Linked DNA regions of Methylacidimicrobium sp. AP8. Each later gene encodes a partner of the first gene's protein in a complex. Links are inferred from orthologs where the notes say so. Each region holds a gene or a part of one and is shown on either strand. Other genes may lie near its edges. The genes, in order: mnmG and mnmE.

The links.
Region 2: the proteins of mnmG (region 1) and mnmE are in contact, whole or in part, in a solved structure (PDB 9HIP), measured with the Escherichia coli proteins. The link is inferred for Methylacidimicrobium sp. AP8 from one-to-one orthologs.

Annotation. Positions count from the first base shown.
Region 1 is NZ_LR797830.1:2,269,198-2,284,046, forward strand. What follows is about bases 413-3,304. They hold mnmG (tRNA uridine-5-carboxymethylaminomethyl(34) synthesis enzyme MnmG), read left to right. Parts: upstream 413-855; coding sequence 856-2,754; downstream 2,755-3,304. Other genes in these bases: dnaB (replicative DNA helicase), read right to left, coding at 413-791; MTHMO_RS10615 (rhodanese-like domain-containing protein), read left to right, coding at 2,751-3,304. In the rest of the region: more of dnaB, read right to left, coding at 1-412; more of MTHMO_RS10615, read left to right, coding at 3,305-3,446; MTHMO_RS10620 (ComEC family competence protein), read left to right, coding at 3,513-5,762; MTHMO_RS10625 (L-histidine N(alpha)-methyltransferase), read right to left, coding at 5,687-6,688; MTHMO_RS10630 (SDR family NAD(P)-dependent oxidoreductase), read left to right, coding at 6,733-7,467; MTHMO_RS10635 (riboflavin synthase), read left to right, coding at 7,478-8,080; argF (ornithine carbamoyltransferase), read right to left, coding at 8,102-9,004; MTHMO_RS10645 (aspartate aminotransferase family protein), read right to left, coding at 9,028-10,296; argB (acetylglutamate kinase), read right to left, coding at 10,340-11,206; bifunctional glutamate N-acetyltransferase/amino-acid acetyltransferase ArgJ, read right to left, coding at 11,280-12,491; argC (N-acetyl-gamma-glutamyl-phosphate reductase), read right to left, coding at 12,488-13,519; rpsI (30S ribosomal protein S9), read right to left, coding at 13,587-13,982; rplM (50S ribosomal protein L13), read right to left, coding at 13,979-14,443; ilvB (biosynthetic-type acetolactate synthase large subunit), read left to right, coding at 14,617-14,849. UniProt on the Escherichia coli protein: NAD-binding protein involved in the addition of a carboxymethylaminomethyl (cmnm) group at the wobble position (U34) of certain tRNAs, forming tRNA-cmnm(5)s(2)U34.
Region 2 is NZ_LR797830.1:49,814-64,589, reverse strand. Bases 6,191-9,009 are described here. They hold mnmE (tRNA uridine-5-carboxymethylaminomethyl(34) synthesis GTPase MnmE), read left to right. Parts: upstream 6,191-6,845; coding sequence 6,846-8,174; downstream 8,175-9,009. Other genes in these bases: MTHMO_RS00235 (RNA ligase), read left to right, coding at 8,272-9,009; priA (primosomal protein N'), read right to left, coding at 6,191-6,661. Outside these bases: MTHMO_RS00275 (glutamate decarboxylase), read left to right, coding at 1-630; MTHMO_RS00260 (lytic transglycosylase domain-containing protein), read right to left, coding at 1,168-1,803; glycogen synthase GlgA, read left to right, coding at 1,912-3,639; MTHMO_RS00250 (peroxiredoxin), read left to right, coding at 3,788-4,345; more of priA, read right to left, coding at 4,358-6,190; more of MTHMO_RS00235, read left to right, coding at 9,010-9,366; MTHMO_RS00230 (RNA ligase partner protein), read right to left, coding at 9,313-9,921; MTHMO_RS00225 (quinone-dependent dihydroorotate dehydrogenase), read left to right, coding at 10,041-11,060; MTHMO_RS00220 (thioredoxin domain-containing protein), read right to left, coding at 11,037-13,166; MTHMO_RS00215 (metal-dependent hydrolase), read right to left, coding at 13,163-13,876; MTHMO_RS00210 (hypothetical protein), read right to left, coding at 13,989-14,776. UniProt on the Escherichia coli protein: Exhibits a very high intrinsic GTPase hydrolysis rate. Involved in the addition of a carboxymethylaminomethyl (cmnm) group at the wobble position (U34) of certain tRNAs, forming tRNA-cmnm(5)s(2)U34.

The DNA.
Region 1 (14,849 bases):
ATTTCGAGAGAAAAGAACCCGACCGCGTGCCCGGGCTGCACCCAGGCATCCTTTTCGACGTCGTATCGTTGACGAATCGCCTGCCGCGCGAAGGTAAGGCCGAGAGCGGTCTTCCCAACTCCGGGCCGAGCGGCCAAAACCACCATGTCCCCTTTCTGCCAGCCTGTCGTCAGCATATCGAGCTCGTAAAAGCCCGTCGGGATACCGAAGAGCTTCCCCTTGCGCCGATGGAAGGAGTCGACAAGCTCGAGGGCGCGGCGAAGTTCGATGGAGACCGGAACGCTCGAACGGGTCAGCGAGAGGTTTGTCACGCGAAAGATCTCCCGCTCGGCATGGTCGAGCACCGCACTCGTCGGCTGGGGTTCGTCGACGATGCGCTGGACGATGCTGCAGCAGGCTTGATGGAGGTGGCGAAGAAGGCTTTTGTCTTTGACCAGCTGGATGTAGGTGCCAATGTTGAGATGGCTCGAAAAGGACGTGGCCAGCTCGGCGAGGATCGCGGGACTGCCTACCTGGGCCGCCAGATTGCTGTCGACGAGGTTTTGATGAACAGTAAGCACATCGATCGCCTGGTGGCGCGCGTCCATCGATCGAAGGAGGTCGAAGAGCACGCGGTGGGCGGGGACGAAGAAATCGTCGGATGATAGAGTCTCGAAAGCTTGATTGAGCACGAGCTCCGGGTGCACAAGCAGCGAGCCGAGAACGGCGCGCTCCGCTTCGGCGCTATAGAGGGCGGCAGGGAGGGCCGAGTCCGGCGGAGGCAGCTTGCCGGTCGCGCTGGGTTGGGACACAAAAGCAGGATAGCAAAAGGTCGGGGCGCCGCCGAAAGCGAAACTTTTGGGGAAGCGGAAATCGATGCGTTGGCCCAAGGAATACGATGTGATTGTGGTCGGCGGCGGGCACGCAGGCGTGGAAGCGGCCTTGGCGGCCGCACGAATGGGGTGCGAGGCGCTTCTGCTGACCCTGCAGCTCGACACGATTGGCCAGATGTCCTGCAATCCCTCGATCGGAGGGGTGGCGAAGGGAATTTTAGTACGGGAGATCGACGCGCTGGGCGGCGTCATGGCGCAAAACGCGGACGCCACCGGCATCCAATTCCGGATGCTCAACCGCCGGAAGGGCCCGAGCGTGCAGGCTCCGCGCGCCCAGTGCGACAAGAAAGCCTATCAATTCCGCCTCAAGGCGCTCTGCGAATCGATGCCGGGCTTGGACATCCAGCAGGGCTCGGTCGCCAGGCTTTGCGTCAAGGACGATGCCGTGGAAGGGCTGCTGACCGACCTTGGAGTCGAGTTTCGGGCGAAGGCGATCGTTATCACTACGGGAACGTTTCTTCGCGGGTTGATTCACGTCGGATCAGAGCAACGCCCGGGCGGGAGAGCGGGTGAGGGGAGCAGCGGATTGTCGCTCGAGCTCAAGAGGCTGGGATTCGAGATCGGACGACTGAAGACCGGAACCCCGCCCCGCGTCAACGGGCGGACGATCGACTTCCAAGCTTGCGAGCGGCAGCCCGGGGATGTCCCCCCGCCGATCTTTTCACTTTTCCCCGAGGAGCTGCAGAGAAGGGAAGGGGATCCCTTTACTCTCAACTGGTGGGACGGCCGCCTGTTCCACGTGGAACAATTGCCCTGCTGGATCACCTACACGACGCCGGAGACGCATCGATTGATCCGGGACAACCTCCATCTCTCGGCCGTCTATTCGGGGAGCATCGAGGGCGTAGGTCCTCGCTACTGCCCTTCGATCGAGGACAAGGTCGTCCGCTTCGCCGAGCGTGAGCGTCACCAGATCTTTCTAGAACCCGAGGGAAGGCAGACCCAGGAGTTCTATGTCAATGGCTGTTCGACCAGCCTTCCCTTTGACATCCAATGCGCCTTCCTCCGCACGATCCCCGGCCTCGAGAATGCCCATATCCTGCGCCCCGGATACGCGGTGGAGTATGACTACTGTCCGGCGACACAACTTTTCCCCTCTCTGGAGACCAAGCGAATCCGAAGCCTCTTCCTAGCCGGGCAGATCAACGGGACATCCGGCTACGAGGAAGCCGCCGCCCAAGGAATCCTCGCTGGAATCAACGCCGCCCGCGCCGCACGGGGAGATCCTCCGGTCGTGCTCCGCCGCGACCAAGCCTACATCGGAGTCCTGATCGACGATTTGGTGACCCGTCCGATCCGGGAGCCCTATCGCATGTTCACCGCGCGAGCGGAGCATCGGCTCGTTTTGCGCCACGATAACGCCGATGTCCGCCTCTCCGAAATCGGCTGCTCCGTCGGATCTCTTCCGCCGTACCGGCGCAAGCTGTGGTTTGCGAAGAAGCGGCGCATCGAAGAGGTGACCAGAGCTTTAGCCGAAGCCAAAACGGAAGGCGGCTCCCTCTTCGAACGCCTTCGGCGCCCGGATTTTCGCTGGGCCGACCTCCCGGAACCCTTTCGGAGCGTGGAACCGGACATCGCCGCACATCTCGAGTGCGAAATCAAATACGCGGGCTACATTGTTCGCGAACGGGCCCAGATCGAGCGCCTTCGGTCGATGGAAGAGACCCTTCTCCCCCCCTGGCTCGATTTCCAAACCATCCTCGGCCTCAAACAGGAGGCGCGGGAAAAATTGCAACAGATCCGCCCGTCAACCCTGGGACAAGCCGCCCGGATTCCCGGAGTCAACCCAGCCGACCTAGCCGTCCTGATGGTCGCTCTCAAGAAAGGGAATCCCAACCCGGTTTCCCAAGCGTCGGAAAGCCCTCCCGAGGACAAGCGATGACCGCGACTTCCCGCTACCGGCTCTTCCTGGATTCCCTCCGTCGGCAGATCCCGGAGCTCCCTCCGGATCAAGCCCTTCTCCGGATGCGTGAGGGACCGGCCATCTCCATCGACCTGCGCCAACCCCGCGAATGGACCGCGGGACACCTCCCAAGGGCGATCAACCTGCAGCTCGACCGTCTCCCCGAGGAAGTGGATTCCCGAATCCCGGACGCTGCGGTCCCCATCCTCTGCTATAGCCGCGTCGGCAATCGATCTCTGCTCGCCGCGGACCTCCTTGTGCGCATGGGCTTCCCCACCGTCTACTCCCTGGCCGGAGGTTGGCAGGCATGGCTCCAGGCGGCTCTGCCGGTCGAAGCCGGCAGCTATCCCCCTTGCCGTCCGCCTGACGAACGCCTGGCCGGGGTCGCGCAGCTCCCCCACCTCATCGATTCGATCCGCCGCCTAGCCGCAGGTCTGGCACCCTCGATCGCTTCCTTCTTGGACAAGGAGGATCGCGCGGTCATGGAATTTCTCTGCGTCGATCCCCAGACGATGGAGCAAGTCGTCCTTTCCTCCGGCTCGGATGCCGAGGTCGTGGCGCTCCTCAAACGAATCCTCGGTCCCTCCTGGCCGACCGATCATGCGATTCGTGAATTCAACCAGCGGATCTTGCAACGCCGCAAGCGTGCAGAGCCGACCCACCCCTCGTAAAGCATCTATGGGGCGCCGGCTCCGGGGCGGATCTCCCAACCCACCGCTCCGGGCAGGAGCGAAGCGATGCGAGACAACCGCCCTCCCCTATCCCCCATCCCGCAATGCCCGAATCGTCCCACGCCGGCCATCCGCGCCCCGCTTTTCCTGCCCGCGCTCACCTTCGCCGGCGGATGCACCTGGGGCTTCGGCTCCCCTGCTCTTTTCTGGCCGGCCCTCGCGATGGTCTTCCTCCTGGGCGTTCTCTGGCTTCGCTCCCGGCGAGAGACGGGCTCCCTCCTCTCTTTTCTCGGGATAGTCCTCTTTCTCGGCGTCGGCAGCGCTGCCTTCCACAAAGGATGGCGCCCCGCCGACGACCTTCGCCGCCTCCCTCGCTCCAAGTTCCAACCCGACTGCCGCTGGGAGGGGACGATCCAAAGCGTGCCCCTCGAAAAGGAACGGGAAGGCTCCCCCGCTGCGACGGCGATTCTCGGCATACGCCGAGCATGGCTCTCCGGAGCCTGGCGCCCCGCTTCCGGCCGAGTGCTTCTCGAAGTTCGCTCCGGTCCCGGCGCCCGGATCGTCCTAGGACAGCGCCTTTCCGTCCGCGGAGGGCTCAGGCGTCCCGGTGCACCGCGCAACCCCGGAGAGCCGGATTGGCGGGAGATCCTGTCGGTCCATCGCATCGCCTACCGCTTGCCGGCCTCTTGGCGCGACATCGTGCCCCTGGACACCGGCAGTTGGACCGGTCGGAGCATCGCCGCAGCGCGGCGTTGGGCTCGGCGCCTCCTGCAGGCGGGCATCGAAAGCGACCCCCAAGCCGTCGCTCTCCTTTCCGGAATGATCTACGGCCAAACCGGGGGATTGCCCGCAAAAACCGAAGAAGAGTTTCGCCTCGCCGGCGCCTATCACGTCTTCGCCGTGAGTGGCCAGAACGTCACGGCCGTCCTGGCCGTAGGTCTGGCTCTGTACGAGGCAGGAAGAATCTCCCGATGGAGATGGGGTTGTGCTCTCTTGCCCGTCGTCGCCTTCTATGCGCTTCTCTCCGGCGGTTCGGCCAGCGCGGCACGAGCGGCCTTCCTCTCCGCCCTCGTCCTGGTGGCATGGCTCGTCCGCCGGCCCATCCGGCTCTTGAACCTTTGGGCGGCCGCCCTTCTCCTTTTCCTCGGCCTCGATCCCCTCTCCGTCCGGGACGTGAGCCTCCAACTCTCCTTTGGAGTCGTCCTGGCTCTCCTACTGCTCGGGCCGCCCCTCGCCGCATGGATGTCAGCCCCCTTCCGACCGGATCCGTTCATCCCGCGCACCCTTCTTCCCCGGCGGGCGCGCCTGATCGAAGCCTTGGGCGGAGGAGCAGCCCTCCTCCTGGCCTCGTCTCTCGCGGCATCCATGGGCGCCCTCCCTTTCGAGATCCTCCATTTCCATTTCGTCAGCCTCATTGGCCCCTTCGCCAACCTGCTCATCGTGCCGCTGGCCGAGCTCATCATGACTGTGGGCGTTCTTTCTCTCTCCCTCGGTAGCCTCTGTCCGCTCTTCGCCGTGCTCCTCAACAACGCGAACTGGCTTTTTGCCCATCTGCTCCTCGCCACGGTCTCTTTCGCATCCCACCTGCCTGCCGCCGGCATCGCCGCCCCGGATCCCCGCGCGCTTCTCTCCCGGTCCTCCGCCCTCCAGCTTTTCTTCCCCGCCATCCCCCTGGGGTCGGCTTGCCTCATCCGCTCCGAAGGCAAGGTCTTTCTGGTTTGTGAAAGCCAAAGAAGCGTCTGCCTCGCCCGAGTCGAGCCGATCCGCCGCTTCTACGGGTGGAACTGGCTCGACGGAGAGCTTCGACAAGAGGGGGAGACCTGGCTGGCTGCCCCGCGAAGGCCGTGGGGCACCGACCCGCCCCTCGCCCCCTTCGAGCAGCTCCATCCGACGGGGTCTCTCCGCCTGGAGCCCGGATTCGATTCCTACCCGACCCGATATTGGGTGACTCCTCGCCCGGTCTTGCTGATCGCGGCGACCGGCTACCCCGTTCTGGTTCTCGGTGTTTCGCCCTCCAGAGGAGAGATTCCCCCGGCGATGATGGATCTCTCCCTGACGCCGCGCGCGGATAGGCCCGCGCAACGCCTGCGCCTCATCCTCAGACCGGACGGAGCCTGGCTCGCTGAGGACGGCTCACCACACCCTCCGGTAATTGTGCGTAGCCTGGGAAACTCCGCCGTCGAGGTCCGCCTCTACCCTCGCCATGTTGCCTTTCGTCCGTATCGAGGAAGGCCCGTCTTCTATCCCGCTGCCGCTCCACAAGGCGACGGGGCCGCCAACCAAATCCCCTCCTCTCCGGAAGGAGTCGTCCAGTAGCAGAGGGGGTCGAAACGGCTCGCACGCAGAAGCCGGTCCAGCTCTTCCCGGGCGAACCGGCAGCTCGAGAAGAGCCGGAGGTTCTCCCCGCCCCCGACCCGTACCGATGAGCCGTCTTCCAAGGGCACCTCTCGGCTCCTTTTCCAACGAACCGTTGCCTCATACCGGATACATCCCTTCCCCTCGACCATCCTCATGCGGTAGTCCTCCACCAGATCGCTGATTCCCCAATCGCGGAGGAGCTCGGTCAACCAGAGACGCGTCGGGCGGTTCGCGTATTGCGTCAGGATCCGCGCCGCCGATTCCCGATAGCCTGGCGCACGCTCCGCCGCAACCGGAACGAGGTTGGTCCCCAACAGGAGTAGGTCCCGAGGAAAAAGCTGCGCACGCAGCGCTCGCAAAAAGCTTTCCGCAGAGAGGTTGGGAAGCAAGCCGAATGCGGTAACCAGCCGCGGCTCTCCCTCGCCGCGTCCGATCCGCTCGAGCAGGTCCGGCAGAAGGACGTCGGCCAAGACAAGGCGGGCTCCCCCTCCGCCGCCGCGGCTGACCCTTCCCGCTTCGAGCAAGAGGGAAAGACTTCCGTCGACGCAGATCCAATCCGGCTTCCACGATCGAGCCCGCAGCTCCGTGTAGACGACCAGGTCCTTCTCCCCGGTCCCACAACCCAAGGAGATCAGCTGGCCCGGCCCTTCCGCGAGAAGTGCGACCGCCTCTCGCGCCGCTCGCCGGTAGAATTCTCTCCCCTCGCTCCCGGCAAAAGGAGAATAGCGGCGGAAGAGGGCTATCCAGAGATTGGCCTGGCGTGCCGTCGCGTAGTGAAAAGCAGGAGCAATTTCCCCGTTCTCCAGGGAAGAGCGCTTCGCGGCCATCCAAGCCGACGGCAGATGCGACTCGGCGACCTCAATACCGGTGAACCCGTTTTTCATGGCCCTTTTCCGCTTTTTCTCTTTATAAGAAGCTGCGCAGGAGAATGGAACCACCGCAACGCAAAAAAGTGGCGCTTGTCACCGGAGCCGGACGTGGGCTCGGGGCCTATCTGGCCCGCAAACTCGGCCGGGATGGATGGTCGGTCGCCGTCCACTACCATTCCAGCCGGGAGGGCGCTTGCGAGGTTGTCGAGGAACTACGGGCCGAAGGCGGCGATGCCGAGGCATTTCAAGCCGACCTCGTCCGCCAAGCCGAAGCGGAATCTCTGCTCGAAGCCGTGAAAAAGCGCTTCGGCTCCTTGCGCCTCTTGATCAACAACTCCGGAGTCTATCCTCCGGTCGGGCTCCTCCAAACTCGGGAAGAAGACTGGCAGCTCGGCTGGCAGACCACCGCGACGGCGACGCTCTTTACGACTCTGGCCGCGCTCCCGTTGCTCCGATCATCCGGGGCGGGACGAATCGTGAACATCGGCGACTCGGCTTGCGACCGGCTTGGCGCGCGCGAGATGGCCCTGGGATATCACATCGGAAAGATCGGTGTCTACCTGCTCTCCCGCTCCTTTGCCCGCGAAGAGGCCCGCCACGGGCTTACCGTAAACGTCGTCTCTCCCGGATACCTCGCCGAAAGCGTCAACCTCCCCCCGCTCTCCAAGATCCCCGCGGGCCGCTTCGGCACTCATGAGGATCTCTGGACCGCCATCCGGTTCCTCATCGACGAGAAAAGCGGCTACGTGACCGGCTCCCATATCGTGGTCAGCGGCGGATGGAATCTGCGATAGGCGCTCTCTTATGTTCACCGGCATCGTCGAATCCGTGGGGCGCGTCGAGGAACCCCCGACAGCCGATCATCCCGCACTCTGGATCGACGCCGGAGCGCTCGCCGAGGGGCTCCGCCCGGGAGATAGCGTGGCGGTCAACGGCTGTTGTCTGACGGTGACGGCCCGCCAAGGGGGGCTCCTACGGTTCGACACGCTCGAGGAGACGCGGAAGCGATCCAATATCGGCCTCTTGGCCAAGGAGGATCTGGTAAATTTGGAACGTCCGGTTGCGGTCGGCTCCCGGATCAACGGCCATTTCGTAACCGGGCACGTTGATGGATTGTCGCGCCTCCTGGAGATTCACGACCGGGGCTCCGAGCATGAGCTCTGGCTGGAACGCCCCGCGCCATGGGAGGCGCTGATCGTGCCCAAGGGGAGTGTGGCCGTCGACGGCATCAGCCTGACTGTCGGCTCCGCCAGGGAAGACCGGTTCTCGGTCTGGATTACGCCCTTCACCTGGCAGGCGACCAACCTTCGGACCAAGCGGCCAGGCGATCTTCTCAACATCGAGGTGGATATCCTCGCCCGCTATGTCGCCGCCCAGAGGGGAAGGCCGCTCTCCGCAGGCGCTTGAGCCCGTTCGGGGCCGTGCCGGCTACCGACTCGTCAGCCAGCGAAGAAGCTCCTTTTGGACGTGGAGACGATTTTCCGCCTGATCGAAGATATCTTGAGCCCTCTCGTCGAAGAGTCCTCCCTCGATCTCCTTTCCCCGGTACGCGGGCAAGCAGTGAAGCACCAACGCGCCGGGATTCGCCCGCTCCACAAGCCGGCGATTGAGCTGATAAGGCGCAAAGGCTCTTTCCCGAAGAACGCCTTCTTCTTCTTTCCCCATGGAAATCCAGACATCCGTGTAGAGCAGGTCCGCCCCGCGGGCCGCCTCCTCGGAAGATTCGGTCTGCACGACCCACGCGTTCTCCACGTCGCAGAAATAGTCACGCGGAGCACCTATGCGGAGGTGAAACCGGAAAATCGGTGCCGCCAGCGCCCACGACCGAGCCACATTGCAGGAACCATCTCCCAGGAAGGCGACCGTCTTGCCTGCGAGCGGGCCCCGTTTCTCCTCGAAGGTAAAGATATCCGCCAGCACCTGGCAGGGATGCTCCTGATCGGTCAGCGCGTTCACCGTGGGTATCCCACCCGAACGCGCAAAGGCCTCAAGCTCCGCCTGAGCAAAGGTACGGATCACGGCACCATCGACCATCCGACCCAACACCCGCGCCGTGTCGTCCATGGGTTCCCCCCGGCTCAGCTGCAGCTCGGCGGCACTCAGAAAGATCGCGGAACCGCCCAGCTGCCGGATAGCGATCTCGAAGGAGACGCGGGTCCGAGTGGACGGTTTCCGGAAGAGAAGCGCCCACACTTTGCCTTGCAACGGCAGGTCGCCGACCCTTCCCCGGCTCCGCTTCTCGAGCTTCACTCGCTCGAAAAGAGCGCGTGCCTCCGTTTCATCGATATCCGTAACGGATAGGAAATGCCGGGGATCAACGGAAGAGGCCATGATCTGGTTGCAAACGGGTCATACTACGCGGGTGGCCCATAACCCTCGTTCTCCCCCCGCTGAGCCTCCGCTTCGTTGGCAGCACGGAGGATCGCGATCGCCTCCGAGATCTCCTCGGAGGAGACATTGAGTGGGGGGAGAAGCCGGATCACGCGATCCCCGGCAGGCGCGACGAGAAATCCTCGAGCCAATAGATCTTCGGCCACGGCACGCGCGCTGCGCCGAACGCGCACTCCCAGCAGCCCTCCCAGCCCGGAAACCGATTCGATCCATCCATGATCCGGAGAAGCCATCGCCTGCACCTCCCTGCTGAGCCGCTCTCCCTTTTCCCGGATCTCCTGGCCCAGTCCCTCCGCTTCCATGTAGCGCAGAACCGCAGCGGCAACCGTGCAGGCCAGCGGCGATCCGCCGAAGGTCGATGCATGAGAACCCGGCCCGAGCAGATCCCCATACGGATCCCGGATCCAGGTAGCCCCGATCGGGAACCCTGCCGCCAGCCCTTTTGCCATGGCAACCCCGTCCGGCAGAAAGCCGGCCTCCTCTTCGCAACCCTCCATGAGCCGCTGAAAGGCCAAAAACCGGCCCGAACGGAAGGCCCCGGTTTGTACCTCATCGAAAAAGAGAAGGAGACCGTGCCGGTCGCAGATCCGGCGCAAGCCCCGTAGATACGCCCCCGTCGCCGCGCGCACTCCGCCCTCGCCCTGGATCGGCTCGACGAGAATGGCCGCCGTCGCCGGCCCGACCGAACGCTCCATCTCCGCCAGGTCGAGGAAGGGCACATGCCGAAACCCGGGGACCGCGGGACCGAATCCCCGTCTCACTTTCTCCTGCCCGGTCGCCGCCATGGCCGCCAGCGTTCGGCCATGGAACGAACCTTCTACGGTCAAGATTTCGAAGGCACCCCGCGCTTCCCCGAAGCGCCTGGCGAGCTTGAAGAGGCATTCATTCGCTTCCGCTCCGCTGTTCGAAAAAAACACCTTTCCCGGCCCGATCCAATGCACGAGGATCTCAGCTAGTTCCGCCCCCGCCCGGTGATAGTAGAGGTTGGAACAGTGAACCAACCGCGCGGCCGCCTCTTCCAGGGCCTTAGCCAAGACGGGGCTCGCATGGCCCAAGCCGTTCACGGCGATCCCGCCGCAAAAATCGAGGTAGCGGCGACCTTCGACATCCCAAATATAGGAACCTTTCCCTCGCGCGAAGGCGACCGGGAAGCGGGCGTAGGAAGGGACCAGATACCGCCGATACCTCTCCAGGATCTCCTCCGTAGCCTGGTTGGATCTAGAAGTGGTCATGAGACAAAAACCGGCCGAAGATGCGCTGCCGCAACCAGCCCCCTCACAGGATCAATTCCGTGCCGATCCCGGAGTCGGTGAATACTTCCAGGAGCAGCGCATGAGGGATCCGCCCATCCAGGAGGTGGACTTTGCCGACTCCCGAATGAAGCGCTCTCAAAGCCGATTCGATCTTAGGCAACATCCCCCCTTGCAAGACCCCACGTTCCCGGAGCACGGCTACGTCCTTGGGAGTCAACACAGAGATCGTCGATTTGGGATCCTGCGGATCTCGCAGTACGCCGTCGACGTCCGTCAGATAGACCAGCTTTTCGGCCCGCAAGGCCCCGGCCAGAAAGCCTGCCGCCGTATCCGCGTTGATGTTGTACAAGTGCCCGTCTTCACCTCGTCCCAAGGGGGAGACCACCGGGATGACGCGCTTGGCCATCAGCGATTGAATCGCTTGCCCGTCTACGGAAATGGGTTCTCCTACGAATCCCAAGGGCCTTTTCGCCTCGGAACTACCCGTCGCTGCCAGCGGCTTTACGGTGAACACCTCTTGACCGAGAACTTGCCGCGCCGCTCCTCCCAGGCTCTCCAGTATTTCCACGATTGCGGGGCCCACCTCCGTTGCGAGGACTCGTTCGATAATCCGCATGGTCGGCGCATCCGTGACCCGCAGCCCGTCGACGAAGGACCAAGAAATGCCCGCTTCCTTCAAGGCCCTGCCGATCGCTGGCCCTCCACCGTGGATCAACACCACTTGAATTCCGACCGCCTCGAGCAGAACCAGATCCCGAAGCGTCTGCCGGACCAGTTCCGTGTCGTCCATGACGGCACCACCGTACTTGACGACAAAGGAGGCGTCTCGAAAGCGCTGCACGTACGGGAGCGCTTCCAGAAAAATCTTGGCCTTATCCGCAGGTGTCATGGAATCACTCGCAGAGCGGCGGGCGCGACTACCCTAGTGCGGCAGTCCACTTCCCACAAGAAAAAGCGCTGGTCTACTCCCCCTTGTTAAGGCGGACGTATCGTTCCGTGAGGTCGGTCGTCAGGAGCCGGAAGTGCCCCGAGCCGATCCCCAGATCGATAAGAATCGTGAATTGCGGGGAGCGGATCGCCTCCCGCACGAGGCGAGCCGGAGTGCGGGCGCGCACCCCGCCCGCCACCGCCTGCACCCCGTTATAGAATACATCCACCCGGTTCCCTTCCACGGCCGCTCCCGAGTAGCCGATCGCCGCGAGGATCCGCCCCCAATTCGGATCTTCTCCGTGCCAGGAACATTTCACCAGAAGCGAACGGGCCACCGCCCGGGCCGCCCTTTCCGCATCCTCTTCGTCGGAAGCACCCTGCACCAGGACCTCGACCACTTTGGAGATTCCCTCGCCGTCCTCCACGATCATGCGCGCCAACCGGCCCGTGAGCAAGGAGAGGGCGGATTGGAAGAGCCGAAACTCGCTGCTGTCCAGAGTCAGGGTATGGTTGCGCGCCAAACCGTTGGCGAACAGCAGAACCGTGTCGTTCGTCGAGCAATCGCCATCGATGCTGATCCGATTGAAGCTTTCGGCCACCGCCCGACGGGCGGCTACGGCGAAGGCATCCCCCGCAATATCCGCATCAGTGGTGACGATGCAGAGCATCGTCGCCAGCCGCGGCTCGATCATTCCTGCACCCTTTGCCATGCCGCCCAGGAAGAGTTCCTGCTCACCCAAGTGGATCCGCAGCCCCATCTCCTTGGGGCAGGTGTCCGTGGTGAGAATTCCCAGCGCCGCATCCTTGCCGCCCTGCGGGCTCAACCGCTCCAGAGCCATATCGATACCCCTGCGCACCTTCGCCATCGGAAGCGGGACCCCGATGCGACCCGTGGAGCAGACAAAGACCTCCTCCGCAGGACAGCCGATTCCCGACGCCACCCGGTTAACCATTTCGGCGGCATTGGCCATTCCTACCGATCCGGTGCAGGCATTGGCATTCCCGGAGTTGATGACGACCGCCCGCCCAGTCCCAAGCGCCGCGTGTCGCCGCGATAGCACCACCGGCGCCGCCGGCAACCGGTTCTGGGTGAAGAACCCCACCACCCGCCCGGCCCGCTCGGAGCAGATCAGCGACAAATCCTTCTTCCCGCCCGGCTTGATCCCACAGCCCACCCCGGAAGCGAGAAATCCTCTCGGGGTCGTCACACCTCCCCCTTCCACAAGGACGATGTCTTCCTTCACGGCAAAAGGCCCTCCTCCTCGGGCAGCCCGAGCCGCAGATTCATCCCCTGCACCGCTTGGCCGGCGGCCCCTTTCCCGAGGTTGTCGATCGCACAGAAGACGAATAGCCGGCGTCTAGCCTCATCGCATTGGACTGCGAGATCCGCGCGATTGGTCCGCACGACGTCGCGGACCGCGGGAAACGCCCCTGGCGGCAGGATGCGAACGAACGGATCGCCCGCGTAGCGGGAAAGATAATGGGCCTGCGCCTCGGCCGCTCCGATGCCGTTCCGTAACGGGCAGACGACCGTCGAAAGAATGCCTCGGGAGAGAGGGATAAGATGGGGAACGAAGACAAGCTCGACCTTCCGCCCCGCTAACCGATCCAGCTCCTGCTCGATTTCGGCCATGTGGCGGTGCCTCGGCACTCCGTAAGGACGGGCGTTCTCGCTCATCTCGCTAAAGAGCAGCGCCACCTCCGGCTTCTTGCCCGCCCCCGATGTGCCGCTGAGAGAACTGGCTACGATGTGGCCCTCGCCGACCCAATCGGCGGCCAAGGCAGGGTAGAGAGCCAGAAGAATGCTGGTAGGATAACAGCCCGGCACCGCAAGCAGATCCGCCCTCCGGATCTCCTCCCGATGGAGTTCCGGAAGCGCATAGACCGCCTTCGAAAGAAGGGCGGGTGCCGGGTGCACCCAACCGTAATCCATCTCGTAATGGCGCGGATTGCGCAAGCGAAAGTCCGCGCTCAGATCGATCACAATCTTGCCCGCTTCCCGAAGCGCGATCGCATATTTAGCAGCCGCCCCATGGGGCAGCGCCAAGAAAACCACGTCGGCCTCGTTCAGCCGGGATGCTACCGGCTCCTCGAACACGAGTCCACCGGCCGAATCGGGCAGCCCGGAGATTACCTCGGCCGCCCGTTTACCCCGGTGCATCCGGGAGGTCAAAAGCGTGAGAGAAATCCCCGGGTGGCGAGACAGGAGGCGCACCAGTTCCTCCCCCACGTAGCCCGCCGCACCCACCACGCCGACTCGACACGAACCCATGATGCCATCCGTTTCGCGATCGCGGGTAGAGCGCTGCGCCAGGTACGGCCGGCGACGGCGGACCGCGCTACCGCTTGGAGAACTGAAACCGCTTCCGGGCACCCGGTTGACCCGACTTCTTCCTCTCTTTCATCCGTGGATCTCGGGTGAGGAGGGATGCCCCCTTAAGCTTCGGGCGGACCTCCGGCTGCCAGCGGACCAGCGCCCGGCTTAGGGCCAAGCTCAAGGCTTCCGCTTGCCCGCACAAGCCGCCGCCACGGACGCGCGCCTCGAAGTCGAATTTCTTGAGTGCTTCGCTGATCTCCAGCGGCTTGTAGACCGCCAGCCGTTGGGTGATCTCCGGAAAGTAGTCGTCGAGCGACCGCTGGTTCACCAGGAATGTTCCTGTCCCCGGATGCAGCCGCACCGAAGCCACCGCCGTCTTCCGGCGCCCTGTCGCCCTCCATTCGCTCTGCGTCGTCATAGCGTAGTCGTTGTCTTCTCGCACCTTCTCAGGGGCTTGGGCACGGCGACCGGATGCTGGGCCTCGTGGGGATGTTCCGATCCTCCGTAGACGTGAAGCTTCCGAAATATCCTTCTCCCCAAACGGTTGTGCGGGATCATGCCCTTCACGGCGTGCTCGATCAAAAATTCCGGCTTCCTCTCCCGGACCCGCTGAACCGTCTCGGAGTGATGGCCACCGATAAACCCGGAGTACCGCATGAAGGTCTTCGTCCCCTCCTTCTTGCCGGTGAAGATCGCCCGCGCCGCATTGATGACCACGACGTGGTCGCCGGTATCGACATGGGGGGTATATTGGGCCTTATGCTTACCGCGGAGCAAGACGGCCGCTTGCACGGCCACCCGGCCTACCGGCTGCCCCGCCGCATCGATTACATACCAAGAGCGCCGAACATCGGCGGGTTTTGCACTGAAGGTTTTCACGGGAAGGGAAAGCTTAGGGAGTGGAGCATGCCTTGTCAAGGCCAGGCGAGACCGCATTTTTCCAAAGTCCGGCCTCGACCGAGGCCAGCTGCGGGTTTATTAATTAAGCCTTCTTTTTGCCTCCAGGAGTAAAGGAAGCCGGGAGGATCCGACCGCCCTGGACGCGACGAATCATGAGCCGCATCGACTTGGTCAACAGGCCGCCCGATGGTGACCTCGCGCTTTCGCCCGAGGTGGCCGAAGGGGGTTACAAGAACGGCGCCGACGCCGTGGTCGCTGCGCTGGAAAACGCGGGGATCGATACCGTTTTTGCCTATCCCGGCGGGGCGAGCATGCTCCTTCACCAGTCGCTCACTCGCTCCCGAAAGATTCGGACTATTTTGCCGCGTCACGAGCAGGGCGGGGC
Region 2 (14,776 bases), 2.2 Mb from region 1 along the record:
CTCGATCCCCATCTCCGGTGGGATTTCCGGCTCCCTCTCGTCCAGTCGATCAACGTATCGGGCCACAAGTACGGTTTCGTCTATCCCGGCGTGGGATGGGTGCTCTGGCGTTCCCAGGAAGCGGTGCCCGAAGAGCTGATCTTTCGCGTCAATTATCTGGGAGGCGAGATGCCGACCTTCGGCTTGAACTTCTCCCGCCCCGGCGCTCCGGTCATCGCCCAGTATTATAACTTTCTCCGCCTCGGCCGCACGGGATACACCCGGATCTTGAAAGCGATCCGGGAAACCGCTCTCTTTCTCTCCGGCCGAATCGCCAAGATGGGTCCGTTCGATCTGGTCAGCGACGGCTCGCAGTTGCCGACCTTCGCCTTCCGGCTCAAGGAACCGGCGCCCTTGTCGGCGTTTTCCCTTTCCGAGCGGCTTCATGCACGCGGATGGCAGGTGCCGGCTTATACGATGCCTCCCGACGCCGAAACCGTTTCGGTCCTGCGCATCGTCGTGCGGGAGGGCTTTTCCCGAGACATGGCGGACCATTTCTTAAGAGACCTTCACTGGGCCGTCCAGACCGGCGCCGGGAAGCCGGCGACGCCTTCGGAAAGGCGCAAGCGGGCGAACCGCTTTGCTCACTAGCGGCCATTTCTCACCCATTGTGTAGCCGAGGGCGCCGGAAATGGGCTTAGGTGCAAGGCGGGGCGCAGGGTTTCCACCGGAAGCTGTACGAAGACGTACTGCGAGGATGGGAAACCAAGCGAAGGCAAAGCAGGGAAGCCCGGTTTGCAAGCCGCAGGAAAAAGCTTGTGACAAATTCCGGCCGGCTGCCCCTCGCCCATCCGCAGCCGAACTCACGAGCGCCGGCGAAACCCGGCCATATCCAGCGGGAGAACGCGATCCGTCGCATGGCCGGCCGAGAGAGCGGGTGAAGGGAATCGAACCCTCGCATGCAGCTTGGAAGGCTGCCGTTCTACCATTGAACTACACCCGCAGCGTTTCCGGCCTGGGCCCTGTAGGATTTGAACCTACGACCTTCTGATCCGTAGTCAGACGCTCTAATCCGCTGAGCTAAGGGCCCTGCGACAATGTTTCATCATGCACCGGGCCGCGGGCTTGGCAACCCGTTTTTCTTCTTTCCTGCTTTGTTCGCGGATCCGCCGGTGCGCTCCCGGGAAGCTACGGCCGCGCCGAGTCGGCCACGGCCTCCTCTCCTTTCCGGACCCGGCCGGGCCGCGACGTGAGGCTACGGCAGGCCTCCCATGGCGGGCGGCCGCGGTAGAAAGCATAGCGATCCAGGATTTCGCGCACATACTGTCTTGTCTTGGGAAAATCGATGCGCGCAAAGAAGGCGCGGCCGCTTTTCGGATGCGCCGGGTCGACCCAACGCAGGGCATTCCGGCGTCCGGCGTTATATTCGGCCAGGGCGAACACGGGGGGATTGTCGGTATCCTTCCAGCGGCGCAGCGCCCGAGCCAGATACCAGCTTCCGGCCAAAATACCGATCTCGGGATCGGCAAGCTGCTCCGGCCGGAAATCGGTCCGCTTCTCGCTGCGAGCCCAATCGAAGGCGGTCGTGGGACGGACCTGCATGAGGCCGAGCTCGCCGACACGCCCCACCTTGTTCAGGCGGAATCCGGTCTCCTCCCAAATGACCGCGCGGATCAGCAGAGGATCGACCCCGTAGCGCGCGGCCGCCTGCCGGACCTGCGCTTCGTAGCGGCTGTCTTCCCGCAGGACCATGCCTCGCCAAGCCCAATAGCCGAGCAGGAAGAGAAAGACGAGGGCGGCGGCCGACAATAATGCCCGGCGCATTCCGTCATTTTCCCTTGCCCGCCGGACCACGCAAGCCAATTGCCGGTAGTCGGGGCGCCGCTCGACAAAAGCTTGCCGCCGCTTCGCTCATGGGCAGAGAATCCAATCATGGCCCTGCAACCATCCGAGCGATCGAGCAAGAAAGAGCGTCGACCGGGGCGGAAGCGGTCGGAACCGACCGTGTCTCCGGGAAAGGACCAGAAAGCCCAGCACGCGGAGGTCGGCTTGCACGCCAAGGCGGTCGAAGCGGTTCCGGGCCAAATCGAAAAGCCGCGGCGCAGGCGGAAGAGCTCCGCTGGCGCGGCGGGCCCTCGTCGCAGGCCGGAGTCGGCTTCTGCCGCGGAGAACCGGAGAAAGATCCTGTTCGTCGCCGCGGAATGCGCGCCGCTGGTGAAGGTAGGAGGAGTAGGCGACGCCGTCGAAGGGCTCGCATCGGCGCTCGCCCGGCGCGGCCACGAGGTACGGATCGTTCTCCCCTTTTATGCCGCAATCGACCGCGAAAAGGCTTCCGCCCGCCTCCTCGGCTCCTGCTGCGTGCACATGGGGGATGGGCAGGAACATTGGATCGCCGTCTGGGAAACGGTCCTGGGAGCCGAGCGGGTCCCGGTGTGGCTCATCGATTACCAGAACTATTTCGGACGGCCCGGCGTCTATGACGAGCCGTCCGGAGAGTACGCGGACAACGCGTTCCGGTTCGCCCTCCTTGCGAAGGCCGCCCTGGAAATCTGCAAGTCTCTGGCCTGGATACCGGACGTCTTTCATGTCCATGATTGGCCGGGGGCGCTCGTGCCGGTCTTTCTCAAAGCCTGGCCGCATCTCCTGTCGCCTTTCGGCGCCAGCATCAGCGTGCTGACCATCCACAATGTCGGCCACCAAGGGAAGTACGGATCCGCCGTCCTCCCCTATCTCGGATTGGAGTGGGACCGGTTCCGGCCGGACTTCATCGAGGACTACGGCCAGGTGAACCTGCTCAAGGCGGGCATTCACGATGCCGACTTTCTGACCACCGTCTCCCCGGCTTACGCCGAAGAGATCCTCGAGCCGGTCGGCGGCTGCGGGCTCGCCCCTTTTTTGTCCGAACGGCGAAGCCGCTTGCGCGGCATCCTCAACGGCGTCGACCAGACGCGATGGGATCCGAGCACCGATCCGCTTCTTCCGGCGAACTTCTCGGTGGAAGACTTAAGCGGGAAGGCCCGGTGCAAGGAAACGCTCCAACGTCATTTCGGCCTCCCCGTTCGGCCTGACCTGCCGCTCTTCGCCATGGTCAGCCGCCTCCATCTTCAAAAGGGAATCCACCTCGTTCGGGAAGCCCTTCCTTCCCTTCTCCGGGAGGAGTCGTTCCAGTGCGTCTCTTTAGGATCGGGGGAACGGGAGTTCGAGGAGTTTCTACGCTGGCTCGCCCGCGAGTTCCCCGACAAGGTTGCAGCTTCGATCGGATTCTCCGAGGAGCTGAGCCACCGGATCTTTGCGGGAAGCGATTTCTTTCTGATGCCTTCCCTCTACGAGCCTTGCGGCCTAAGCCAGCTCTACGCGATGCGCTACGGCTCGATCCCCGTGGCACGCGCGACGGGAGGGATCAAGAACACGGTGATCGATCTGGAAGACAAGACGCGCCGCGGCACGGGCCTGCTTTTCTTCGATCCCACCGGGCCGGGGCTGGCCGCCGCCTGCCGGCGCGCTCTGCGCCTCTGGAAAAGCTCGCCCTCGACCCTGGCAGCGCTCCGTGCCGAGGCGATGAAGGTGCTTTTTCCCTGGTCGGAAGCCGCGCGGCAGTACGAAGAGGTCTACACCGAAGCGCTCCGGCACCGTCGCTATCCGGCGGAAGTCGCCGGATAGCGGTTTCTTGGACAAGCGGCGGCGGCCGCCGGGGATGCGATCCGCCCCTCCGCAGGGCGGGCACCGGGAATTGACCGCTTGTCCGCCTTCTTGTTATGTCCTAAAGCACAACACCCTAAACCAAAAGAGACGCAAAGGAGATGCCAGCATGCTGACAGTGGGCGATCCGTTTCCCAAGTTTACCCTGAAAGCCGTCCAAGGGGGGCCGGAAGGCCTGAAGCTCGACACGGCATTCACCGAGATTTCCGACCAGACGCACAGCGGCAAATGGAAGGTCCTCTTTTTCTGGCCGAAGGATTTCACATTCGTCTGCCCGACCGAACTGGTCGCATTCGGCAAGCTGATGAAGGAGTTCGCCGAGCGCCACGCCGTCCTTTACGGCGTCTCGATCGACAGCGAGTTCGTCCACCTCAACTGGCGGCTCCACCACCCGGAGCTGAAGGATATTCCTTTTCCCATGCTCGCCGATATCAAGCGGGAGCTCTCGAGCGCGCTCGGCATCCTCGATCGGAAGGAGGGGGTCGCGCTCCGGGCGACCTTCATCGTCGACCCGGAGAACGTCATCCGGTTCGTTTCGGTCAACGACCTTTCGATCGGACGCAACCCGGAGGAGGTGCTGCGGGTGCTCGACGCCTTGCAATCGGGCGAGCTCTGCCCCTGCAACTGGCGGAAGGGAGAAGAGTTCCTCAGGCCGGCGGCCGCCTGAGCAACCGGCAGGCTACAGGAACTCGACCGGATCGACATCCACGATGAGGTCGGCCTCCTTCCGGCGGCCGCGTTCCCCTAGCCACTGCTTAAGGCGGCGGGCGGCCTCGGCGATCCGCGATGTCTTAAGAAGGAGTTGAAAGCGGAAGGCGCCCTGAAGCCGGGCGATCGGGGCGGGCACCACCGGGCCGACTTCCGCGGATCCTTCAAGCCTTCGCCGGATCTCCGCAGCCTCGATTTCCGCCGTCCGCCGGCACAGATCTTCTTTTAGGCCCTTCCAAGTAAGGAGGATCAGGCGCAACGCCGGCGGATAGCCGAGCGACGTCCGAAATTCCAGGTCCTGCTCGGCGAAGCCGCGATAGTCGTGGTGCCGGGCGAACTGGATCGCCGGGTGCACCGGACAGCGGGTCTGGATCAAGACGACGCCTCGCTCTTCCCCGCGGCCGGAGCGGCCGGCGACCTGGACAAGCTGCTGGAAGGCGCGTTCGGCCGAGCGGAAGTCGGGCATGTGCAGCAGCCCGTCGATTTGGATGATCCCGACCAGGGTCACCCCGGGAAAGTGGAGTCCTTTGGCGACCATCTGGGTGCCGACCAGGATGTCGAAGCGGCGGGCGGCAAAAGCCGCCAAGGCTTCCGAAAGGGAGCCCTTCCGGGACATCGAATCCGAATCCATCCGCAAGACCCGGGCCGAGGGGAACGCTTGCTCGACCGACTCGACGACGCGTTCGGTTCCGGTTCCGAGCAGGTCGAAGCGCTTTCCGGAACAGGCGGAGCATGCTTCGGGGTAGGGTTCGTGGTGGCCGCAGAAGTGGCAACGGAGCCTTCCGGCCGCGCGATGATAGGTCAAGGCGACGCTGCAATCCGGGCACTCCCGGACGGCGCCGCACCCCGCGCACTGGAGAACCCGCGCATATCCCCGCCGGTTAATGTAGAGAATCGCTTGCTCCCCCCGCGCCAGTCGCTTCCCCAGCTCTTCCCGGAGTTCGCGGGAAAGCCAAGGGATTTCTTCCTTGGTCTCCTTGGCGTCGGCCGCCGGATTCCGCCGTTTGCCTCTTCTGCGCAGATCGACGATCCGGACCCAAGGAAGGGCGCGGTCCTGGACGCGGCTGCTCAACTCCAAGAGCCGGTATTTGCCCGCAAGGGCGTTGGCATAGGACTCGAGCGAGGGGCAGGCGGAGCCCAGGACTACCGGAATCCCTTCCCGGCGGGCGCGCATTACGGCGACGTCCCTCGCGTGATACCGCGGAGTCTCCCTTTGCTTGTAGGCGGGCTCGTGCTCCTCGTCGACGACGATGAGCCCGAGATCGCGCAACGGAGCGAAAACGGCGGAGCGCGCGCCGAGCACGATGCGCGCACGCCCGGAGCGAACGTCCCGCCACTGGTCGTGCCTCTCTCCAGGGGAAAGCCGGCTATGCCAGAGCGCCACCCTGCCGGGATGATCGCCGAACCGGCTCTGCACCTGCTCGGCGAGTTGCGGGGTCAAGGCGATCTCCGGAACAAGAATCAGCGCGGACCGCCCCTGGGCAAGCGCCTCCGCCACCGACCGCAGATAGATCTCCGTCTTCCCGCTGCCGGTAACTCCGAAGAGAAGGAACGCGGAGAACGCGTTCTCCCGAATCGCCCGCCGAACGGAGTCGAACGCCGCCGCCTGATCCGCGGTCAAGATCGGAAGGACCTCGTTTTTTTGAAGAGGGACGTCCAACGGATGCCGCCGTCGCTCCGCCTTCCGCAGGTCGATGAGTCCGCGCTTTGCGAGCCGATTCCAGACTTGCGGCCCGATTCCCGTGCCGGTGCAGAGCTCGGAGAGCCAAGCAGATCCCAGCTCGCGCAGCCGCATCCACGCCTCCTTTTCGCGCGGAGAGCAGCCGATCCGCTCGAGGGCTTCTGGGTCCGCTTCGCCAAGGCAGACGGCCCGCAACCGCTCCTGTGCGCGCGCCCGCCGGACCGGAGCGGGCAGAATGCAAGCGAGAGAGGCGGCCAAAGGAGCGCAATAGTAGTCGGCGACCCACGCGGCGAGTTGCAGGAGAGGAGCAGGGAGGTGAAAAGCGTCGGAGCAGATTCCGGCCAGCTCGCGCAATCCCTCGACGGCGGGCTCGGCCGGAAAATCGATGACCCAGCCCGTGGTCTCCGCCCGCCGCAACGGAACCCGAACGTGGGAACCGATCTCAACCCGGCCGGCGAGCCGTTCGGGAACGGCATAGTCGAGCAGGCAATCCCGCTTTCTCTCCAAGAGAACTCGGGCGATGGAACCTCGAGGAGCGGCGGAGGGCCGTTTTCCTTCCAAGAGCTCGTTCGGCATGGTTCGGGACGCGGCCATCGTATCCCGCCAGAAAAGCTCCCACCAACTTCCTTCTTAGGGTCCGCTTGCCGCCCGCCGACAGGACGAGTATGGTCAGGACCAGAGGATGGAGCGCCGCCGGCCTCTTCCGCGGCCAGCCTCTTCGCCCGGCGGGCAGCGGACGCGCGCGGCAAGAGAATTCACCGCCTTTGCGCGGCAACCGATGAACGATACCATTGCGGCACTCGCCACTCCCGCCGCACCGGCGGCCTTGGCCGTGATTCGGATCAGCGGCCCGGAATCCCGGAGGATCACCGAACTTCTGCTGCGGAAGCCGGTTTCCTGGCTCCCGCAAAAGGCTTGGTACCGGGAACTCTGGGACGGAGAGCAGAAGCTGGACGACGTCGTCCTTCTCTACTGGCAGCAGCCCCGCTCGTATACGGGCGAAGAGATGGTCGAAATCTCCTGCCACGGGAATCCGCTGCTGGTCGACCGGATCCTGGCGGCCTATTTCAGCCGAGGCGTCCGGGCGGCTCTTCCCGGAGAGTTCACCCAGCGCGCCTTCCTTCACGGCAAGCTCGATCTGACCCAGGCCGAGGCGATTGCAGACCTCATTCATGCCGGCAGCCTTCGCAGCCTGGTTGTCGCTCAGCAGATGCAGGAGGGGAGGCTCGGCCGTAAGCTGGCGGATGCCAGAGCCGAGCTTCTGGAGCTCATTGCGCACGCGGAAGCCTTCCTCGACTTTCCGGACGAGGACATTGATCCGGAGGTCGGGGAGGAAATGCTCCGCCGTATCGACAGGCTGCGGAGCGAGCTGGCCGCTCTGGCGGGAACCGCGCCCATGGGCCGTCTCCTTCGCGAGGGAATCACCGTCGTCTTGGAAGGCCCTCCGAACGTCGGCAAATCGAGCCTCTTCAACGCGATCCTGCGGCAGAACCGAGCAATCGTCTCTCCGCATCCGGGCACGACCCGCGACACGATCGAATCCCTCTGCCAGGTCGCGGGATATCCCGTCCGGCTCATCGACACGGCGGGCCGGCGGACGGCCGAACACCCGGTAGAGGCGGAAGGGGTGCTCCGGGCGGAGGAGGCGGTCCGCTCCGCCGATATCGTGCTCCACGTCTCGATCGCTTCGGAGCCGCCGGATGCCGATGTCTCCGCCCCCATCCCCCTTCTTCCCCATCAGCGGCTTTTGCGGATAGCCAACAAATCGGACTTGGGCGTTCACCCGGAGCACCGCTACCATCTCTGCGTCTCCGCGCTGACTCGCGAAGGGATGCCCGAGCTCGATCAGCTCCTAGCCCGGGAAATCGCGGCCCTAGGGCCCGACGCTGCTGCGGGAGGGGCGGTCAACGCGCGGCAGGAAGCCGCTTTGCGACGTGCGATCGCGGCGCTGGACCAAGCCGCCGATGCCTTTCGGGCCGGCCTCGCCTGCGAGCTCTGGTGCCTGGAGTTGCGCACGGCTCTCCAGGAGGTGGGAGAGATCACGGGCGCGGTGACAAGCGAGGAGATTCTCGACGAGGTCTTCCGGCGGTTTTGCATCGGGAAGTAATCCCTCCCTGCAGATCTGCCGCGGAGCGGGAGGCCAGCGGGAGTTTGCCTGCGGCCGCCGGCGCTTCATAATGCTCCAAGCAGACCGAAGGCCGAAAATGATCCCCGAGTCCGAGATACATGCGGCCGTCGCGGAAAAAAAGGCGAAGCGCGAGTCTTTCGGCGATTGGACGTATACCCGGCTGCTCCATGATTGGCACGGATGGCCGCGCGGCACTCTGCTGGCGGACGGAGTCGTCGTTCCCGGCTATCCGAAGATCGGGCGGGTACAGACTCTGGCGGGCATCCGTTCCCTCTTTCACGGCCCATTCTGGGTAGAAGAGAAGGTCGACGGCTACAACGTCCGTATCTTCCGCGCCGGCGATGCGCTTTACGCCGCCACTCGGGGCGGACTGATCTGCCCGTTCACGACCGATCGGATCGCCGATTTGATCGATCCCGCCGTTTTCTCCGCACATCCGGAATGGATTCTCTGCGGCGAAGTGACCGGGCCCGAGACCCCTTATGTCGAAGGCAGCTCCCCTCTGGTGCCCGAAGGAGTCGGCTTCTTCCTCTTCGATCTGATGCAGCAAGGCACGGAAGGATTTTTCCCGGTGCGCGAGAAACAGGCGATCGCCCGATCTTTCCGCCTCCCCGAGGTGCCCGGCCACGGTCGGCTGGAAGCCGGGGAGCTCGGATCCTTGCGGGATATCCTCCTCCGGCTCGACGCGGAGGGCCGGGAAGGAGTCGTCCTCAAGGAGGATTCTCTTCGAGGATTCCGCGCCAAATACGTGACGGGCAGCGCCGAGCTGGCGGATATCTCTTCCATGTCCCGTCGCTATCTCGATGTCCCCCCGGAGTATTTCACGGAACGGGTCTTGCGGTTGGCGCTCTTTCTCGAGGACATCGAAGCGCCCGATCGGGAAGAGTGGAACCGACGCCTAGGGGAGGCCTTTCTTTCCGCCCTTCACGAGCGAATCGGCTCGGCTCGGCGAGGCCGCTGTGTGGGATCGTTCGTCTGCCGCTTCCATGACCGCGAAAACGCTCTCCGGCTTCTCGAGAACATGGCGCGGATCCCCGGCCATGAAGGAGACACGCGCATGGTCTCGCTCGAAAAAGAAGCGGGATTCTGGGTTCTGCGTTTCGAAAAGCTCTACCGTTCAACCACCGGATTTCTCCACAACGCCCTCGGCGGCTCCCTTCGTTTCGACTAGATGGCGGAGCAGGTCGCGAAAGTGGCGTGCGTCGACCACGGCGACCCCGATCCGATCCGCCCACTTCCGCAACCCATGGTCGGCCGCGACCAGGCTCCCGTCGATTTCGAAGGCGAGAAGAACCACATCGACGTCTCCTCGGCTGTCGAGAATTCCCCGCCGCAGAGCTTCCCGGTAGCGCTCCCGGAGCTGGTGGAGGAGCTGTCCCATTTCGGCGGCTGCTCCCGCCAGCTTGGCGTGCTCCTCGGCGATGCGCAGACCATGGTCGATCCGTTTCCGGACCTCATCGATGAAGTCGTAAAGGAAATCCCCGGGAATCTGCAGATCCGATCTCCGTGGCGAACGGATCCGCACCACCGACTCGAAGTAGCCGATCAGCGGATCGAGGTCCCGCATCTTCCGCAGCTCCTCGTAGACGGAGAGCGGCATGAAGAAGTCCGCAGGCACTTTGCGAGCCAGATCGAGGAAGCCCCCCACCGCCGCCTCGTCCTCTCCGAACTGGGAGGCGACGTCCGGATTGGTGAAGATGCTCGTATCCAGGACGAACCGGTACATGGGCCCCACCAGCGCGCAAGACTAGGATGCCGGGCGGCGGCGATCCAGCCGTTTGTTGGTATTTCCGCTTCCACGGGTTGCGGATTGCCAACGGCCTTGAGCTTCCCGAGACTGTCCGAATGCTCTACAGCTCGCTCCTGCGCCGCCTCCTCTTTCTTCTTCCACCCGAAAGAGCCCACCATCTCGCACTGGCTTTCTGCGCCGATGTCCGGGTGCAATCGATGCTGCAGCGGGCCCTCTCTCCGCTCCCCTCCGGTCTGGAGCGGACGGTCTGGGGGCTTCGTTTCTCAACCCCGCTCGGACTCGCAGCCGGGTTCGACAAGAACGGTGTGGCCCTCGGGGCATGGGAAGCATTGGGCTTCGGTTTCTGCGAGATCGGCACGGTCACCCCAGATCCGCAAAAACCGAACCCTCCGCCCCGCCTCCGGCGCCTTTCCCGCTCGGAGGCGCTCTGGAACCGGCTCGGATTCCCAAGCGAGGGCGCGGAGCGAGTCGCCCGCCGGCTCGCCGGACTTCGCAACGCCGGGAGATGGCCGAGCTTTCCGGTGGGGATTAACGTCGGAAAATCGCGGCGGACGGAGCTCGATCAGGCCGCCGCCGACTACGCGCGGGCCTTCGCCCTCCTCCGTCCCTACGGCGACTTTTTCGTTCTTAACCTGAGCTCGCCGAACACCCCGGGGCTTCGCTCCCTCCAGCAGGAGTCCCATCTGCGGATGCTGCTGGAGGCGGTGGCCGCCGCCAACACCCCTCCGCCCGCCAAGCCCGTTCTGGTGAAGATCGCTCCGGATCTGGGAGAAAAGGAGCTCGGAGGCGTCCTGGAAGCGGTGCTGTCGGCGCCCTGCGACGGCCTGGTCGCGACGAACACCCTGCCGGCCCCGGGTCCTCGGGGGCTTATCGGCGGGCTGAGCGGCAGACCGTTGGCCAAGCGATCCACCGAGGTAATCCGGTTTCTGGTTCGGGAGAGCGGGGGCCGACTGCCCGTCGTGGCCGTCGGCGGAATCTTCGAGGCAGGTGATGCGCGCGAAAAGCTCGACGCAGGGGCGTGCCTGCTCGAAGCCTATACGGGCTTTGTCTTTCGGGGGCCGCTCTTCGCCCGCGAGATCGGCCGCGGACTCCTACAGGGCCGGAGCCTCCCGTAAGCGCTCCCGGAGAGCATCGGGATCGGAAATCGGCTCCGAACAGGAAAAGGATCGGCAGAGATAGGCGACCGGAGCCCCCGCCCGCAGAGAGAGGGAGAGATAAAACTCCTCTTTTTCCCCCAGGAAAGGGTAGCGCCTTCCCGGCTCGACGGCCAGAAGAAGCCTGCGGGAGGTGGGAATGCCGGCTCCGGACGCCAGAAGGGCTCGGGTTCGCGGATCGCTGCGAGCGCCGACGATGACCACCGATACCGGAGGCCGGGTCGAGTCGAGATAGGCCGCCAGAAGCTGCGGGAGGGACCCAGGCGCCTGGGTGAGCAGGCCGGCTTCGGCCCGGAAGAGTTCGTCGAGCCGTCCCGGCCACCTTTCTTCGGGCAGCAGGGCGGAAAAGCGCAGTAGGTTCGCCGCCGCCAGCGAAATGGCGGCGGGCTCGGCTCCGTCGTGCTCCTCCCGAATCCGGAACGGAATCTCGCTTCTCTTCTCTTCGCTCGTCCAGTAGCCGCCCGATGCGGGATCCCGGAACAGGGCTTCCATCCGATCTTGAAAAAAGCATGCCCTTTCGACCCACTCGGCCTCCTGCGTCAGCTCGAAAAGATCGAGGAGCGCTTGCACCAGCATCGCATAATCCCCCGCAAAGGCCTCGACCTCGCCCCGCCCCTCCCGATAGAGACGGAAGAGCTTTCCGGTCGCGGCATCGAAGAGCTGGCTGAGGAGAAACCGTGCCGTCCGCTCCGCAGCGACCTGGTAGCGCTCCTCATCCAGGCATAGCCCTGCTCGGGCCAGAGCCGAAACGGCAAGGGCGTTCCACCCGAGCACGACCTTGTCATCCTTCGTAGGCCGGGGCCGCCGCTCGCGAGCGGCAAAGAGCTTGGCGGCCGCCGCCCGCGCTTTCCGCTCCGCTTCCTCTGGGGACAGACCGAGCCGCTGCCCGACCTCCTCGATCGGCTCCCGCTCGAAGAGAATGTTTTTTCCGGCCAGCTCGCGGTGCGGATCCGCATCCGCCGGGATGTTTCCTTCGGGCCGCACACCCCACAGGTCGCCGGCTAGGCGCGCTTCCGCCGGATCGAGCAGCTCCGCAATCTCCGTTCCGGTCCAAAGATAAAAGGCACCTTCCCGAGCCGGCCCCCCTTCCGGAGGGACGCTGTCCGCATCCTCCGCGGAGGCGAATCCTCCGTCGGGGAGCTCGAGGTCGCGCAACAGATAGTCGAGAATCTCCCGGACGACCGACGCGAAGCGCGGATCCCCGTTGCCGCAAAAACACTCCAAGTAGGAGCAAGCCAGCTGCGCCTGGTCGTAGAGCATCTTCTCGAAATGGGGCACTTGCCAGAAACGGTCCACCGAATACCGGTGAAAGCCCCCCCCGATCCGGTCGCGAATGCCCCCGCGGGCCATCATCTCCAACGTCCGCTCGGCCATCGACCAGGCGCGTCTGCCCTCCGGCCGGCCGGCACGGGCCGCTGCGTAACGCAAAAGGAAGTGGAGGGCGGCCGGCCGGGGAAACTTGGGCTTGGGCCCGAAGCCGCCCCATTCGGAATCAAACGTCCGCGAAAACTCCTCCAAGGCGCGCTCCACCGCCCGCTCTCCATCCACCGGCCCGGAGCCGCCCGCCGCCAAGGCCTCCCGGAGCCGCGCTGCGACCTCCTCTCCCCGGCGCACAAGCTCCTCCCGATGGCGGGACCAGAGATCCGCAATCCGGTCGAGAACGGACAGGAACCCCGGCAGTCCCCAGCGGTCGTTCTTCGGAAAGTAGGTCCCTCCGTAAAACGGCTCGAGGTCCGGGGTGAGCCAGACGCTCATCGGCCAGCCCCCCTGCCCCGTGGTCGCCTGGACGAAGGTCATGTACGCCTGGTCCACGTCGGGCCGCTCCTCGCGATCGACCTTGACCGGCACGAAGGCCCGATTGAGCCTTTCGGCGACCTCCGCGTCCTCGAAGGATTCGTGGGCCATCACATGGCACCAGTGGCAGGTGGCATAGCCGACGGAGAGAAAGATCGGCTTCCCTTCGGCCTTCGCCTTGGCGAAGGCCTCGCTCCCCCATGGATACCAGTCGACCGGGTTCCCGGCGTGCTGCCGGAGGTAAGGGCTTCTGGCGGTCGCCAATCGATTCATCCGGCCTCCAAAGTCCTCTTCGCCTGCGGAACGGTCAGCTTCCCGCCGATCGGCAGCAGATGCAGGTCGAGATCCGCAGCGGCGAAGGCTTCCTGAGCGGCCTGCTTATCGATACGAATGCCCTCGAAGGTATCGTAGTGCACTCCAAGGACACTCCGGCACTCGAGGAGCTCCGCCGCCCGGATCGCCTCCTCCACTCCCATCGTGAAGGTGTCACCGATCGGAAGGATGGCAAGGGCGATCGGATGATGCATCTCCCGGAGCAACTTCATGTCCCCGAAAAGGGCGGTGTCGCCGGCATAGTAGATTGTTCCTTCGGCCGCGCGGATCACGAATCCCCCCGCCGGTCCCCCGTAGCTGCCGTCCGGAAGGCTGCTCGAATGGAAAGCCGGAACGTAGTGGACCAAGCCAAAGGGCCACCGCTTTTTCCCGCCCAGGTTCATCGCGTAGACGCGCTCGACCCCCTGCTTGACTAGCCATTCGGCCACTTCGAAGCTCGATATGACGAGCGCTCCGGTCCTCTTGGCGATCTCGGGGGCATCGCCGATATGATCCGCATGGCCATGCGAGAGGAGAACGTAGTCCGCCGGGATCTCCCGGGCGTCTAGGCCGGCCGCGAGCGGGTTGCCGCTGAGAAAGGGATCGAAGAGCAGGTGCGCCCCGCCGATTTCCAGGACAAAGCACGAATGTCCGTAGTAGACGACCTCCATGTGGACCAGTCTAACCGCCCGCCCCGGCTCGGAACAAGGGCGGGCTCGGAAGCGGGCCCTTTTGACCCCGCCCCCCCTCTTGCGCGCAGGAGGCCGCGCCGGCGTACCGCGGTTATTCCGCCGCGACCCGCTCGGGAGATCCTCCCCGCAGCAGAGCAGCGGGTGACGCGGATTCCCGCCCCCTATTTCCCAATTCGACCGGGATCGCGACCGGGACCGGCGGATCGAGGTCGAGCCAGGCGAGGATTCCTCCGGCCGTGAAGATCCGCTTCACGCGGGCCGGACTTTCCTTCGTAACTTCGATCAAGTCGCCGTATTGTATCGTCTTCGGTTGATACACACGGAAGATTACCCGGTGGACCGGCTCTTCCGCGCCGACCACCAAGTATGCCAAGTACGGCAAATAGAAGGTCAACGCCGCGCTGATCCCCGTTTCCAGCGCGCGCCGGGTTTCCATTCCCGCCGGCGTGGCGGATACGATCCCCTCGCGTAGGTTCGAGCGCGCGCTGAACCTCCCCCAGGTCCATACATTTTCCGGATGGACGCCTTCCGCCTTGGCGATCGCGCCAAGCTCCCGGAACGGGACGATTCTCCGGGGAGGATAGCCTCCTGCCCCGTTCCCCGCCCTCGATTTCGGCGGCCAAGCGCCCGCTCGGCCCGCACCGTCCTGGGACTCGATCGTCGGGGCGCTCTCGAGGGCGAGGCGGGCGATGATGCCGTCGACTCGCGCGACCTCCAAAAGCTTCGCCGGCCGGTCCCGGGATACCGCGAGCTTGGTCCCCTTCCGAATCTCCGGCAACGGCTGGTTGGTTCGGAAAACCACCCGCCGAAACACAAAATCTCCGGGGTTGTTTAGAAAGCTGAAGTTTTCTTCCCAATCCGGCAGATTGACGCCTTCGT